DNA from 4 places in the Shewanella sp. NKUCC06_TVS genome. Region 2 is predicted to be linked to each of the others. Evidence: predicted binding sites of a transcription regulator. Region 2 holds the regulator's gene; each other region holds the start of a gene.

Region 1 (3,205 bases), on a different contig from region 2:
CTTTTTTGATCTGATTGCCTGCACTCTTCTTAGCTTGAGTCGATTCCTTCAATACGATAGTGATAATGTCACCGACTTTGTGGGCGCGTATATCCGAATACAAGCTAGATGCTTGGCTGTCTTGATAAATAGAGCCAGTTGCGGCAATTTTTGTCGGCGGTGCCTCTGGGTATACCGGCGCGTAAAAGGGATCATCCGCAAGGGGTTTCTTTTGCGTCGAGCTACAAGCTGCAAGCAATAACGCGACGGCCAACACAAGATATCTAGCCATGATGTTTGCCTCTATAAATTCTGAGTCACATAAGACAGCATCTGATCTACCGCTGAAATCACTTTTGAGTTCATCTCGTAAATGCGCTGACTTTCGATAAGGTTCACCAGTTCCTCGGTCACGTTCACGTTAGAGGTTTCTAAGGCGCCTTGACGAATAGCACCCATACCATCTAACGAAGCGGTACCTTGAATGGGCGTGCCGCTCGCACCAGTTTCCGTATATAAGTTTTGTCCCATAGGATCTAGACCCGATGGATTAATAAAATCCGTCATAGTCAACTGACCCACGACTTGGTTCTCAGCGGTACCCGGCGTTTTTACTGAAACTTCACCCTCTGCTGAAACGGTAATACTGGTCGCATTATCAGGAATAGTGATCGCGGGTTGTAGCAAATAGCCAGAACCTGGAGTCACAATCTGACCCGTATCGTCTAAGGTAAACTGACCATTTCGAGTATAAGCAGTGGTTCCATCAGGGAGCTGGATTTCAAAAAATCCAGGACCTTCAATCATAAGATCCAGCGAGTTATCCGTCGTCAGCATGTTACCCTGAGTAAACATTTTTTGAGTGGCGACGACTTTCGTACCCGCACCTATGTTTAATCCGTTGGGTAGCTTAGTGTTAGATGCACTAACACCACCTGCTTGGTTAACTGTTTGATAGAGTAAATCTTCAAATACTGCGCGGCTTTTTTTGTAGCCCACAGTGCTAGCGTTCGCTACGTTGTTTGAAATCACTGAAATATCAGTTTGCTGTGCGTCTAAGCCAGTTTTACTAATCCATAACGCCGGATGCATAATCTATCTCCTAACTAATACGCATTAATGAAGATGAAGCGCGATCATTCTCTTCCGCGGTTTTCATCATCTTGACTTGCAATTCAAACTGCCGCTGAAGATCAATCAAAGACACCATTTCATCAACAGGGTTAACGTTACTGCCCTCTACGGCACCACTTTCAACTGCGACGAAAGGGTCAGCTGGTGCTGCTTCACCTGACATTTGTCGAAATAATCCATCTTCACCACGCATCATCTGCGCATTGCCGGGATTAACTAACTTCAATCTCGCCACTTCTTCTATCACTTCAGCAGTCGCCCCTTGAGGGCGAACAGACACTATGCCATCCTGTGAAATTGACACTTTATCAATAGGTAATGGCAGCACTATCGGGCCAGCATCCCCCATCACGGGATTGCCTCTGTCGTTATACAACATGCCCGTCGCATCGAAACTGAGACTACCGGAACGGGTATAAGCTTCACTGCCATCTTTCGCCTGAACGGCAAACCAGCCATCGCCTTTAATGGCAACATCGAGATCCCGTCCAGTGGTTTTTATCGGACCAGAGCGAAAATTAGCTGACGGAGATTCTGTCATCGCAAACACCCTTGAAGGCAACCCTTCACCGAAGGCTTGCATCGATCTGGCCTGCGCCATATCTGATTTAAAACCATCGGTATTAGCATTGGCTAAGTTGTTCGCACGGAGTGCCAGCTCATTCATATTTTGCTTAGCGCCACTCATGGCGACATAAAGGAATTTGTCCACAGACTGCTCCGTCAAATTTTCTACATGACAATACCCAAGCAAGCATCATGCCAACAAAAAATAACGTTTAATTTACTGATAGAATTGAAAAATATGAAAATGAAGTGATTTGACGGCAGGATAAAGGCTAAGTGTTGCCACTGGCGGCAACACTTAGTTAAACAAAGTAATGATTAGCGGATTTGTAATACGGTTTGTTGCAGCGTGTTATTCACTTCAAGGGTACGAGAGTTCGCTTGGAAGTTACGCTGCGCCGAAATTAAATCGACCAGTTCAGTCGTCAAATCAATGTTCGATTGCTCTAACGCCGATGAACTGATGCTACCAAAAGTTCCACTATTTGCCTCACCCGCTAACGCTGGACCTGAAGCTAAACTGGCTTTCCACGACGTATTACCCACTTGCGTTAAACCTTGTTCGTTAGCAAAACGAACTAAAGCAACCCGTGCTAAAGGCACGGTTGAGCCATTAGAATAACTCGCGGTCACTAAACCATCTTCGCCGATTTCAACGTTAGTTAAGCGACCTACAGTCGTACCATCTTGCGTCAACTCAGTTGCACCAAAAGGAGCCGCATATTGCGTTGGGGCATTAAACTTCACAGTCAACTCTTGAGTACCATCGGCACCTGGCCCTAAAACACCCGCACCACTGACGCCCAAAGCCTCAGTCTTGACTATAGCAGGATCACTACCAGTGTAGACACCAACAGAATTGAACTTGAGTACAGAGCCTTTCCAACCACCAGCAGTTTGAGCCGTGCCCGTTGCATCAGGTGTGCCATCGCCGGTGGTATCTGTTTGATAAGTACCAGCAGGACCGGCTAGATCTACTTGCTTTCCATCAACAGCATAGTAAGCCACCCAATTGTTCTCACCATTGTACGAACCATCTTTGGGCTTAACAAAATAAGTGGTCATAATATGTGGCTCACCGAGTGAGTCATAAATTGTCATTGATGTAACGTTATTGTAGGTTTTTGCATCTAGAGGATCGAATGCCGCGGGGTCGAGTGCACTTTCCTTAGCATTTAAGTTCATTTGTAAAGTAACATTCTCAGTCTTTACAGGGCTACCCGCAGTGTCTGGTATTTGTACCGGCTTAGCCGTCGTTAAACTCACTGATGTTGAGTTCCCATCTTTATCCACTGGGAAAGTTTGCAAATAATTACCAGCAGAATCAACCATGTAATTATTTTTATCTACCTTAAATGCTCCAGCACGGGTAAACGAGTGGTCTAATGTACCCAGTTCAGAAGCAGTAACGAAAAAGCCACCCCCTTTAATCGCCATATCAAGGGAGTTATTCGTCAACTGTAAGCTACCTTGATGGAATTGCTGTGCCACTTGGCTCGTCGCAACACCACCACCGACAGCAGTT
Region 2 (3,205 bases):
AACCGGTCAAGTCGTTGGCCTACTCGGTCCAAACGGTGCAGGTAAAACCACGACTTTTTACATGGTTGTCGGGCTAGTGAAGAGCGATAAGGGACATATCTTTATCGACGATGATGATTTAACCGCAGATCCTATGCATCTGCGTGCCCGCAAAGGCATAGGTTACTTACCGCAGGAAGCCAGTATCTTTCGTAAGCTAACTGTTCATGACAACATCATGGCCGTACTGCAAACTCGTAAAGAACTTAAAAACGAAGAACGAGAAGAAGAACTAGAACATCTGCTCGAAGAGTTTCATATCACCCACATCCGTGACAGCCAAGGCATGTCATTGTCGGGTGGCGAACGTCGTCGCGTCGAAATTGCGCGGGCTTTAGCCGCTAATCCTAAGTTCATTTTGCTCGATGAACCGTTTGCCGGCGTCGATCCTATTTCGGTTATCGACATCAAGAAGATTATCGAACAACTCAAAAGTCGCGGCCTTGGCGTACTGATCACAGACCATAATGTCCGCGAGACATTAGATGTATGTGAACATGCTTATATTGTGAGTCACGGAAACCTGATTGCCGAAGGAACTCCAGCAGAGATCTTAGACAATCAGCAAGTTAGGGCTGTGTACTTAGGTGAACAATTCAGGCTATAGTTACTCGAGCGAAGCCTATGGAGACAATTTATACCGCCATTGGGCTTCACTCAAAATGATAATAAGCGACCTCCTCCAACAATAATAACGTAGGGATCAGCGGTAACATGAAAGCGTCACTCCAGCTCAAACTGGGTCAACAGTTAACCATGACGCCACAATTACAACAGGCCATACGTCTGTTGCAACTGTCGTCATTAGAACTGCAGCAAGAGATCCAGCAAGCATTAGATTCTAATCCCCTTCTCGAGCTGGAAGAGGATCAATTCGACGCCACTAAAACCCCTGTAAACCAAACGCTATCCGATACGGACTTCAGTGAATCTAGCACTCTGCCACCAGAAAAAGACAGCTCCACCATAGACACGGCAGAGTCGCTAACCAAAGAATCCATGCCCGATGAGCTCCCCATGGACACCACATGGGATGAAGTGTTTACCGCCTCCCCAAACTCAGGCCCCGGCGGCAGTCGTGAAGACGATATGCCCTTCCAAGGCGAGACCAGTGAAGGTTTGTACGAACACTTAGAATGGCAAAAAAACCTCACGCCGTTTTCTGAAACCGATTTAGCCATTGCCACCGCCATTATTGATGCCATCGACGATCAGGGCTATCTCACCCAAAGCACTGAAGAAATTCTCGAAGCCATGGGCAATCCTGAAGTTGAGCTTGACGAAGTCGAAGCCGTACTCAAGCGCATTCAGCATTTTGATCCCATAGGCGTTGCCGCCCGCGATTTAAGTGAATGCCTGTTGATCCAACTGTCGCATTTCGCCGCTGATACTCCCAACCTAGAAAACGCCCGTATGCTGATCAAAGATCATTTAGATCTGATCGCCGCCCGTGATTTTAGGTTATTGATGCGTAAAACTAAATTAAAAGAAGATGAATTAAGGGATGGTATAGCACTTATCCAAACCCTCAATCCTCGCCCAGGTTTGTTGATCACGCCCAATAATGACGAATACGTTATCCCAGATGTGTCTGTGTCGAAGAAAAATGGCCGCTGGGTTGTTGAGCTTAATCCTGACTGCATGCCAAAAATCAATGTAAATCAACATTATGCTTCTATGGCACGCAGTACCAAAAACCAAGCCGATAGCCAATTTATTCGCGGCCATCTGCAAGAGGCTAAATGGTTTATTAAGAGCTTAGAAAGCCGTAACGATACTTTGCTTAAAGTTGCTAATTGCATAGTGCAATATCAGCAGGGTTTCTTTGAGTACGGTGAAGAAGCCATGAAGCCTATGGTGCTTAACGATATTGCCGAAGCGGTAGAAATGCATGAGTCCACCATCTCACGGGTCACAACTCAAAAATACATGCATACCCCTAAGGGACTTTTTGAACTAAAATACTTCTTCTCTAGCCACGTCGGTACTGACGATGGTGGTGAGTGCTCATCCACAGCAATCAGAGCCTTTATAAAGAAACTGGTGGCAGCGGAAAACCAGAAAAAACCATTAAGCGATAGTAAGATGGCTCAACTTCTGGCAGAACAAGGGATCAACGTAGCCCGCAGAACCATTGCGAAGTACCGAGAGGCTATGCTTATTCCACCTTCTAATCAGCGTAAAAGTTTATAACCTACAGTGGATATCGGAGGACGTTTCTATGCAAATAAACCTAAGTGGGCACCATATCGAAATTACCGAATCGTTACGTGCATATGTAGAAGAAAAGTTTTCAAAACTTGAACGCCATTTCGAACAGATCAATAATGTGCACGTTGTGCTCAATGTTGAGAAAATGCAGCAGATTGCCGAAGCGAGAATAAACCTCATAGGTGGTGAAGTTTTTGCGACTTCAGAGCATGCTGACATGTATGCCGCTATAGACGCCCTGATTGACAAGCTTGACCGTCAGGTTATTAAACACAAAGAGAAGTTAACAAAACACTAATAATGGAACTTTGTACCATACTGCGGCCGGAGTGCACTACCTGCGCCACTCCGGGCAGCAAGAAAAAGGTACTGGAACTCATCAGCGACTTAGTCGCTGCCCAGTACCCGACCCTCTCATCTCAAGAGATATTCGAAAGCCTAGTGGCGCGCGAAAAGATGGGGAGCACAGGTATAGGTAACGGCATCGCCATTCCACATGGTCGACTAGCCGATATAGATCAGCCCATTGCCATACTAATTAAGTGTGAAGAGCCGATAGCATTTGATGCTATCGATAAGCAACCTGTTGATATTTTATTTGCACTACTGGTGCCTGCAGACCAATGTCAGCAGCACTTAAGTACCTTGTCTTGCATGGCCGAAAAGCTGAGCGACAAGCAAATATTAAAGCAATTACGCAAGACGCATGATGAAACGGAACTCTATCAGGTAATCACTGGATGAAACTGGTCATAGTGTCGGGCCGCTCAGGCTCAGGCAAATCTGTCGCCCTTAGGGTACTCGAAGATCTCGGCTATTATTGTGTCGATAACCTTCCCTTGCCATTGATTGGCAGTTTGCTTGAGCAACTCAAAGGCAGTAACGATCTCGTCGCCATCAGTGTCGACGTGCGTAACATGCCTGAGCAGGATAAGGTCTTAGTAAAACAACTCGC
Region 3 (3,205 bases), on a different contig from region 2:
TCGTCCTTATGTAGACCGTGCAATGGATGCTATCGGTACGCCATTTGATAAAGCTTCGAAGAAAGACAAGCAATCTATGGTGTGCGGTCAGTGCCACGTTGAATACTATTTTGAGAAAAAAGAAGACAAAAAAGGTTTCGTCAAATTCCCTTGGGATATGGGCATAACTGTTGACCAGATGGAAGTTTACTACGACGGTATCGAGTTCTCCGATTGGACTCATGCGCTGTCTAAAACACCTATGTTAAAAGCGCAACATCCAGAGTATGAAACTTGGAAACTGGGTATTCATGGTAAAAATAATGTCAGTTGTGTTGACTGCCATATGCCAAAAGTGACTAGCCCTGAAGGTAAGAAATTTACCGATCATAAAGTGGGTAATCCATTTGACCGTTTCGAAGAAACCTGTGCAACTTGCCATAGCCAAACGAAAGAATTCTTAGTTGGCGTCACTAATGAACGTAAAGCTAAAGTTAAAGAAATGAAACTGAAAGCGGAAGAGCAATTAGTGAAAGCGCACTTCGAAGCTGCTAAAGCGTGGGAATTGGGTGCAACTGAAGCTGAAATGAAGCCTATCTTGACCGATATCCGTCATGCTCAATGGCGCTGGGACTTAGCGATTGCTTCCCATGGTGTTGCTGCTCATGCTCCTGAAGAAGCCCTACGTGTTTTAGGTACTTCAGTGAATAAAGCGGCCGATGCCCGAGTTAAGTTAGCACAGTTATTAGCGAAAAAAGGCATCACAGATCCAATCGCTATTCCTGATATCTCTACCAAAGCTAAGGCACAAGCAGCATTAGGTATGGATATGGATAAGATGAATGCAGAGAAAGAAGCATTCAAGAAAGACATGTTACCTAAGTGGGATGAAGAAGCGAAAAAACGCGAAGCCACTTATAAGTAGGTTTTAATCAATCGCGGTTGAGTTTTCAATATGAGCTAACTCCTCATGTAAACAAAAGCCCTCGCTGACTCAGCGGGGGCTTTTTTATGGAAAAAAATATCGAGTAATATCAGGCGTTGGTCATGCTGGCTGAAGAAATACCACGGGCTAAATCGCTATTTGATCAGTTTTAATAACGCCCTAAAGCGCTCGCCTTGGGCTTGATGTTGTAATTCAAATAATAACGATTCCACGTTAGTTAATAGGGCGCCTCTGGCAGTCATCATTTGGATCCCGAGTTGTTTATTCTCAGCACTGCGTGACGATACGCAATCGGCGACTAAATGCACCGAATATTGCTGTTCGATAAGGTCACAACAGGTTTGGTAAACACACACATGGGTTTCAATACCCGCGAGTATGACGTGTTTGCGATTCGTCTTAGTTAATGCCTTTGCAAACGCGTCACAGTGCCAGCCGCTAAAATGCTGCTTGGCAATGGGTGAGCTGGTTTTCACAAGTAAGGTTTGCAGCTCAGGGCTAGTTGCTCCGAGTTTATCGGGTAGCTGTTCTAACCACAGTATTGGAATTTCAAATAATTGTGCGCCTTGGATTAAGGTCTGTAGTTGTTGATGCAGCTTGTCACTGTTATCCATGATTTGTGCAAGTTTTCCTTGCACATCGACGATAACGAGAACACATTCTTCTGGTTTTAACATCGGGCCTTCCTTCTGCGCTTGATGATTGTCTTAGTGATGATCTTCGCTTTTGTCTAAGAGCTTGTGTTGTGATGCTCAGATTTCATCTCGATTTACGCTTCCCCCAGTAGACCCTAATTTAACCTTGTTACCAATAGGCCTAAGGTCGAATAGCTGTCGCACTTAAACTGCTCACTAAAAGAGTGCATCGCACCAGTCAGTGCTCGATTATGGTGCGTTTTTAACCTTAAAAAATAGTGTTAAACAATTTAAATCATTAATAATCAATAGATTAAATTGTTGGCCTAATGATTGAATTACATTTGATACAAGTTAATAACAATCGCGTTTTTTTGGAGGTCAGAATGAAACTAGTCAGCGCTATCATCAAGCCGTTTAAGTTGGATGATGTCCGTGAAGCTATTGCCGGAATTGGTATTGAGGGCATGACGGTGACCGAAGTGAAAGGTTTTGGCCGTCAGAAAGGGCATACAGAGTTGTATCGCGGCGCCGAGTATCAGGTGGATTTTTTGCCAAAAGTAAAACTAGAAATTGCCACTAAGGCTGAAAATCTCGACATGTTGATTGAGGCGATTACCACTGCGGCCCATACGGGGAAAATTGGTGACGGTAAGATCTTCGTCGTTGATTTAGAACATGCTATCCGTATCCGTACGGGTGAACTTGATACTGAAGCGCTATAAGGGGCTGACAATGGAAGAATTAACGAAATTAGGCGGCACAGTCACTGAACTACGCTTTGCACTCGATACCTTTTACTTTTTGATTTCTGGCGCTTTAGTCATGTGGATGGCGGCGGGATTCGCTATGTTAGAAGCGGGTTTAGTTCGCTCTAAAAATACCACTGAAATTTTAACTAAGAACGTTGTGCTGTATGCGATTGCCTGTGTGATGTATCTGTTGGTTGGCTATAACATCATGTATGTGGATAACACTGAAGGTGGCTGGTTACCGTCAATTGGCACCTTAATTGGTTCGCAATCAGCAGATGCGAGCCATGCATTAGAATCTGACTTCTTCTTCCAAGTTGTATTTGTGGCAACGGCGATGTCAATTGTCTCTGGTGCTGTGGCGGAACGGATGAAGTTGTGGGCTTTCTTGTTCTTCTCTGTGGTGATGACAGCGGTTATCTATCCAGTAGAAGGTTATTGGACTTGGGGCCAAGGTTTTATCGCTAAACTGGGCTTTGTAGACTTTGCTGGTAGCGGTATTGTGCATATGACGGGGGCGACCGCGGCGATTGCTGGCGTAATATTGCTCGGTGCGCGTAAGGGGAAATACGGGCCTAATGGTCAAGTGAATCCAATTCCAGGCTCTAACTTGCCAATGGCAACCTTAGGTATGTTTATTCTGTGGATGGGCTGGTTTGGCTTTAACGGCGGATCGCAATTAATGGTGTCGGATGCGGCGAATGCAAGCTCTGTGGCGAAAGTGTTTGTGAATACCAATACTGCAGCGGCTTTTGGTGCTATCTCTGCGCTTATAGTGTGTAAGATGATTTGGGGTAAAGCGGATTTGACCATGATCCTTAACGGTATTTTGGCTGGATTAGTGGCGATTACGGCAGATCCTCTCTCGCCTTCATTGTTAATGGCGGGTGTGA
Region 4 (3,205 bases), on a different contig from region 2:
GCATCCATGTTTAGTTTAGATCGGTTTTTAACCATCTATCTCTATTGTTGCTGTTGTCGCGGTGTCTGGCGTGCCTTCTCTGAATGATAAAAGAGTGGTTGGCGATGATGCCTATTTAGAGAACAACGCGATGATTGAATCAGAATCAAAGTTGTATATACCTTCAAAATACAAAAAGCCCCGATAGCGTTGCTATTGAGGCTTTTATATTTTCTGTATCAATTACATAAAGCGAGCCGGTTGTATAGCGCTAGCCATTACAGGCTGTAGTACATTTCAAACTCAAGTGGGTGAGTTGTACGTGCTACGCGCTCAGCTTCTGCTGTTTTCAGTACGATATAAGATTGGATGAAATCTTCACTGAACACGCCGCCTTTTGTCAGGAACTCATGGTCAGCTTGCAGATTTTCAAGGGCATTTTCTAATGACGTTGCCACTTGTGGGATTTCAGCCGCTTCTTCTGGAGGCAGATCGTACAGATCTTTGTCCATCGCTTCACCTGGGTGGATCTTGTTTTGGATACCGTCAAGACCCGCCATCAGCAGCGCTGCGAAACCTAAGTATGGGTTTGCATGTGGATCTGGGAAACGTGCTTCGATACGACGGCCTTTAGGGCTTGGTACCACTGGAATACGGATTGATGCAGAGCGGTTACGGGCAGAGTAGGCCAACATAACAGGTGCTTCAAAGTGTGGCACTAAACGCTTGTAAGAGTTAGTGCTTGGGTTAGTGAAAGCGTTCAGCGCGCGAGCGTGCTTGATGATACCACCTATGTAGTACAGAGCCGTTTCACTTAAACCTGCGTATTTGTCGCCAGCGAACAAGTTAACACCGTCTTTCGCCAGAGATTGGTGAACGTGCATGCCGCTACCGTTGTCACCAACGATGGGTTTAGGCATGAAAGTCGCAGTCTTACCGTAAGCGTGTGCCATGTTGTGCACTACGTACTTCAGAATTTGGATTTCATCCGCTTTCTTCGTCAAGGTGTTGAAGCGAGTTGCGATTTCGTTTTGACCTGCAGTCGCCACTTCGTGGTGATGCGCTTCAACCACTTGGCCCATTTCTTCTAACACTAAACACATAGCGCTACGTAGGTCTTGTGATGAGTCAACCGGTGCAACTGGGAAGTAACCGCCTTTAACAAATGGACGGTGACCTGTGTTGCCGCCTTCGTAGCTAGTGCCTGAGTTCCAAGCCGCTTCTTTAGCGTCGATCTTAACGAAACAACCTGACATGTCAGTACCGAAACGGACATCGTCAAATAGGAAGAATTCTGGTTCTGGTCCAATCAATACAGTATCAGCGATACCAGTAGAGATCAGGTAAGCTTCTGCTTTTTTAGCAATTGAGCGTGGGTCACGGTCGTAACCTGTCATAGTACCGGGTTCAAGAATGTCACAACGGATCAGCGCTGTGGTTTCTTCGGTGAAAGGATCCAGTACGAATGTCGTTGGATCTGGCATCAGTACCATGTCTGATTCGTTAATGCCCTTCCAACCTGCGATAGAAGAACCGTCAAACATTTTGCCGTCTTCGAAGAAATCAGCATCTACCTGATGAGAAGGAATAGATACGTGCTGCTCTTTACCTTTAGTGTCGGTAAAACGTAAATCAACGAACTTAACTTCTAATTCTTCAAGTTGCTTTAAAACTGATTCAACTGACATTCTCAAGCCTCCGGTAGGGTAAAGGGATGCCCCTTCTATAATCTTTTAACTCAAGTGATTTATCTTGAGCCAAACTTACGAGCTATAAAGCGATATCCATGCCAATAATTTAACTTACTGATTAACATGATTTAAAATCTTTGTTGCACTTAATTGGATTCGCGTGTGCACCATAATGGTGCTTTTGTCTGTGGCATTTTGGTGCATTACTCCATTTTGGTGCGCACTGAATTGATTCATGCAAACCTTAAGCTGGGATGCACAGCGATAACATGCACCGCTTATATGGCATTGAGATGGCAATAACGCTTTGGCTTTCACAGTCTCAGTAAGTACCGCCTCTGTGAAGCTCACACATACTTTCAGCGCCGATCGGGACTATTTACCACCGCATAATTGTCATAAAACCACGCTAGTCTGTCCAACTATGCCACGCATTATCAATCCAATAGTGGTTTATTATCATATTATTAGGAAAGAGTTCGTTCTCATGTGCGAAATGTCTTTGCTGTTCACAGACCAAGTGAAATCAGTGATGCGTAAAAAGGTATCCCGTGACAATGAAGTGAGTCTTAATGTCATCGGGTGTAAACGCCAACATGAACGTTAGATTAAGTGTGCCGCAGAATTTATTGCAGTGCGTTCACGTGGTAATTTCTCTGTATCTAAGTCGATTTTGCTGATGCTTAAATCGACATTAGCAGTGCTAACATTGAATACGAAAAATAGCAAATTCAGCTGCTTAACTCGGATTTTTCCTACGAATATGGCAATTAAACAGAGCGTTAACTCTGGCTATAGAGGATTTCATTCAGTGGATGATTGGCGGAAATTACCCAAGGATTGGCGAATTGTTTTATAAGTGTTCAAAAATAATCCTGTGCGCCAAGGCCGCTCTGGAGTAGAATGGCACGCTTTTTATTGTGGTAGATCGAGCTCGATCACCATAACGAATTACTGAAATATCCCTATTTTTGTTTGATGGTAAGAGGTTTATCCGTGCTAGAGAATTTACGTAACATCGCCATTATTGCACACGTTGACCATGGCAAAACGACCCTGGTAGACAAGTTGCTGTCACAGTCAGGCACCCTTGCAACCCGAGGAGAAGCCACTGAGCGGGTGATGGACTCCAACGATCTTGAAAAGGAACGTGGGATCACGATTCTGGCAAAGAATACTGCCATCAAGTGGAACGACTACCGTATTAACATCGTTGATACCCCAGGCCACGCCGATTTCGGTGGTGAGGTTGAGCGTGTTCTGTCTATGGTTGACTCAGTATTATTGCTAGTTGATGCCGTTGACGGTCCAATGCCACAAACTCGCTTCGTAACGAAGAAAGCGTTTGCTCAAGGCCTAAAGCCAATCGTTGTTATCAACAAAATTGACCGTCCAGGTGCACGCCCAGATTGGGTTATTGACCAAGTATTCGACCTGTTCGATAACTTAGGTGCAACTGACGAGCAGCTAGATTTCCCAATCGTTTACGCTTCTGCGTTAAACGGTTTTGCAACTTTAGATCCGGATGTAGCGAG

The links. The regulator sigma-54, encoded in region 2, starts transcription at its own class of promoters, with help from an activator protein. The targets are predictions, from matches to a motif close to GTTGGCACGNNNNTNGNNT.
Region 1: flgF (flagellar basal-body rod protein FlgF) is a predicted target of sigma-54. The motif match lies at 1,862-1,880, and genes of this name have one in related genera.
Region 3: KO531_RS10260 (P-II family nitrogen regulator) is a predicted target of sigma-54. The motif match lies at 1,881-1,899, and genes of this name have one in related genera.
Region 4: glnA (glutamate--ammonia ligase) is a predicted target of sigma-54. The motif match lies at 1,755-1,773, and genes of this name have one in related genera.

The regions. Positions count from the first base shown of each region.
Region 1 covers NZ_JAHKQX010000006.1:147,276-150,480, forward strand. The annotation lists gene flgH (flagellar basal body L-ring protein FlgH) at 1-271, opposite strand, end outside; gene flgG (flagellar basal-body rod protein FlgG) at 283-1,071, opposite strand; gene flgF (flagellar basal-body rod protein FlgF) at 1,082-1,825, opposite strand; gene flgE (flagellar hook protein FlgE) at 1,999-3,205, opposite strand, start outside.
Region 2 covers NZ_JAHKQX010000004.1:77,679-80,883, forward strand. The annotation lists gene lptB (LPS export ABC transporter ATP-binding protein) at 1-646, shown strand, start outside; gene KO531_RS05775 (RNA polymerase factor sigma-54) at 754-2,232, shown strand; gene hpf (ribosome hibernation promoting factor) at 2,261-2,548, shown strand; gene ptsN (PTS IIA-like nitrogen regulatory protein PtsN) at 2,551-2,994, shown strand; gene rapZ (RNase adapter RapZ) at 2,991-3,205, shown strand, end outside.
Region 3 covers NZ_JAHKQX010000007.1:231,929-235,133, forward strand. The annotation lists gene nrfA (ammonia-forming nitrite reductase cytochrome c552 subunit) at 1-904, shown strand, start outside; gene KO531_RS10255 (hydrolase) at 1,060-1,602, opposite strand; gene KO531_RS10260 (P-II family nitrogen regulator) at 1,947-2,285, shown strand; gene KO531_RS10265 (ammonium transporter) at 2,296-3,205, shown strand, end outside.
Region 4 covers NZ_JAHKQX010000010.1:78,736-81,940, forward strand. The annotation lists gene glnA (glutamate--ammonia ligase) at 258-1,667, opposite strand; gene typA (translational GTPase TypA) at 2,667-3,205, shown strand, end outside.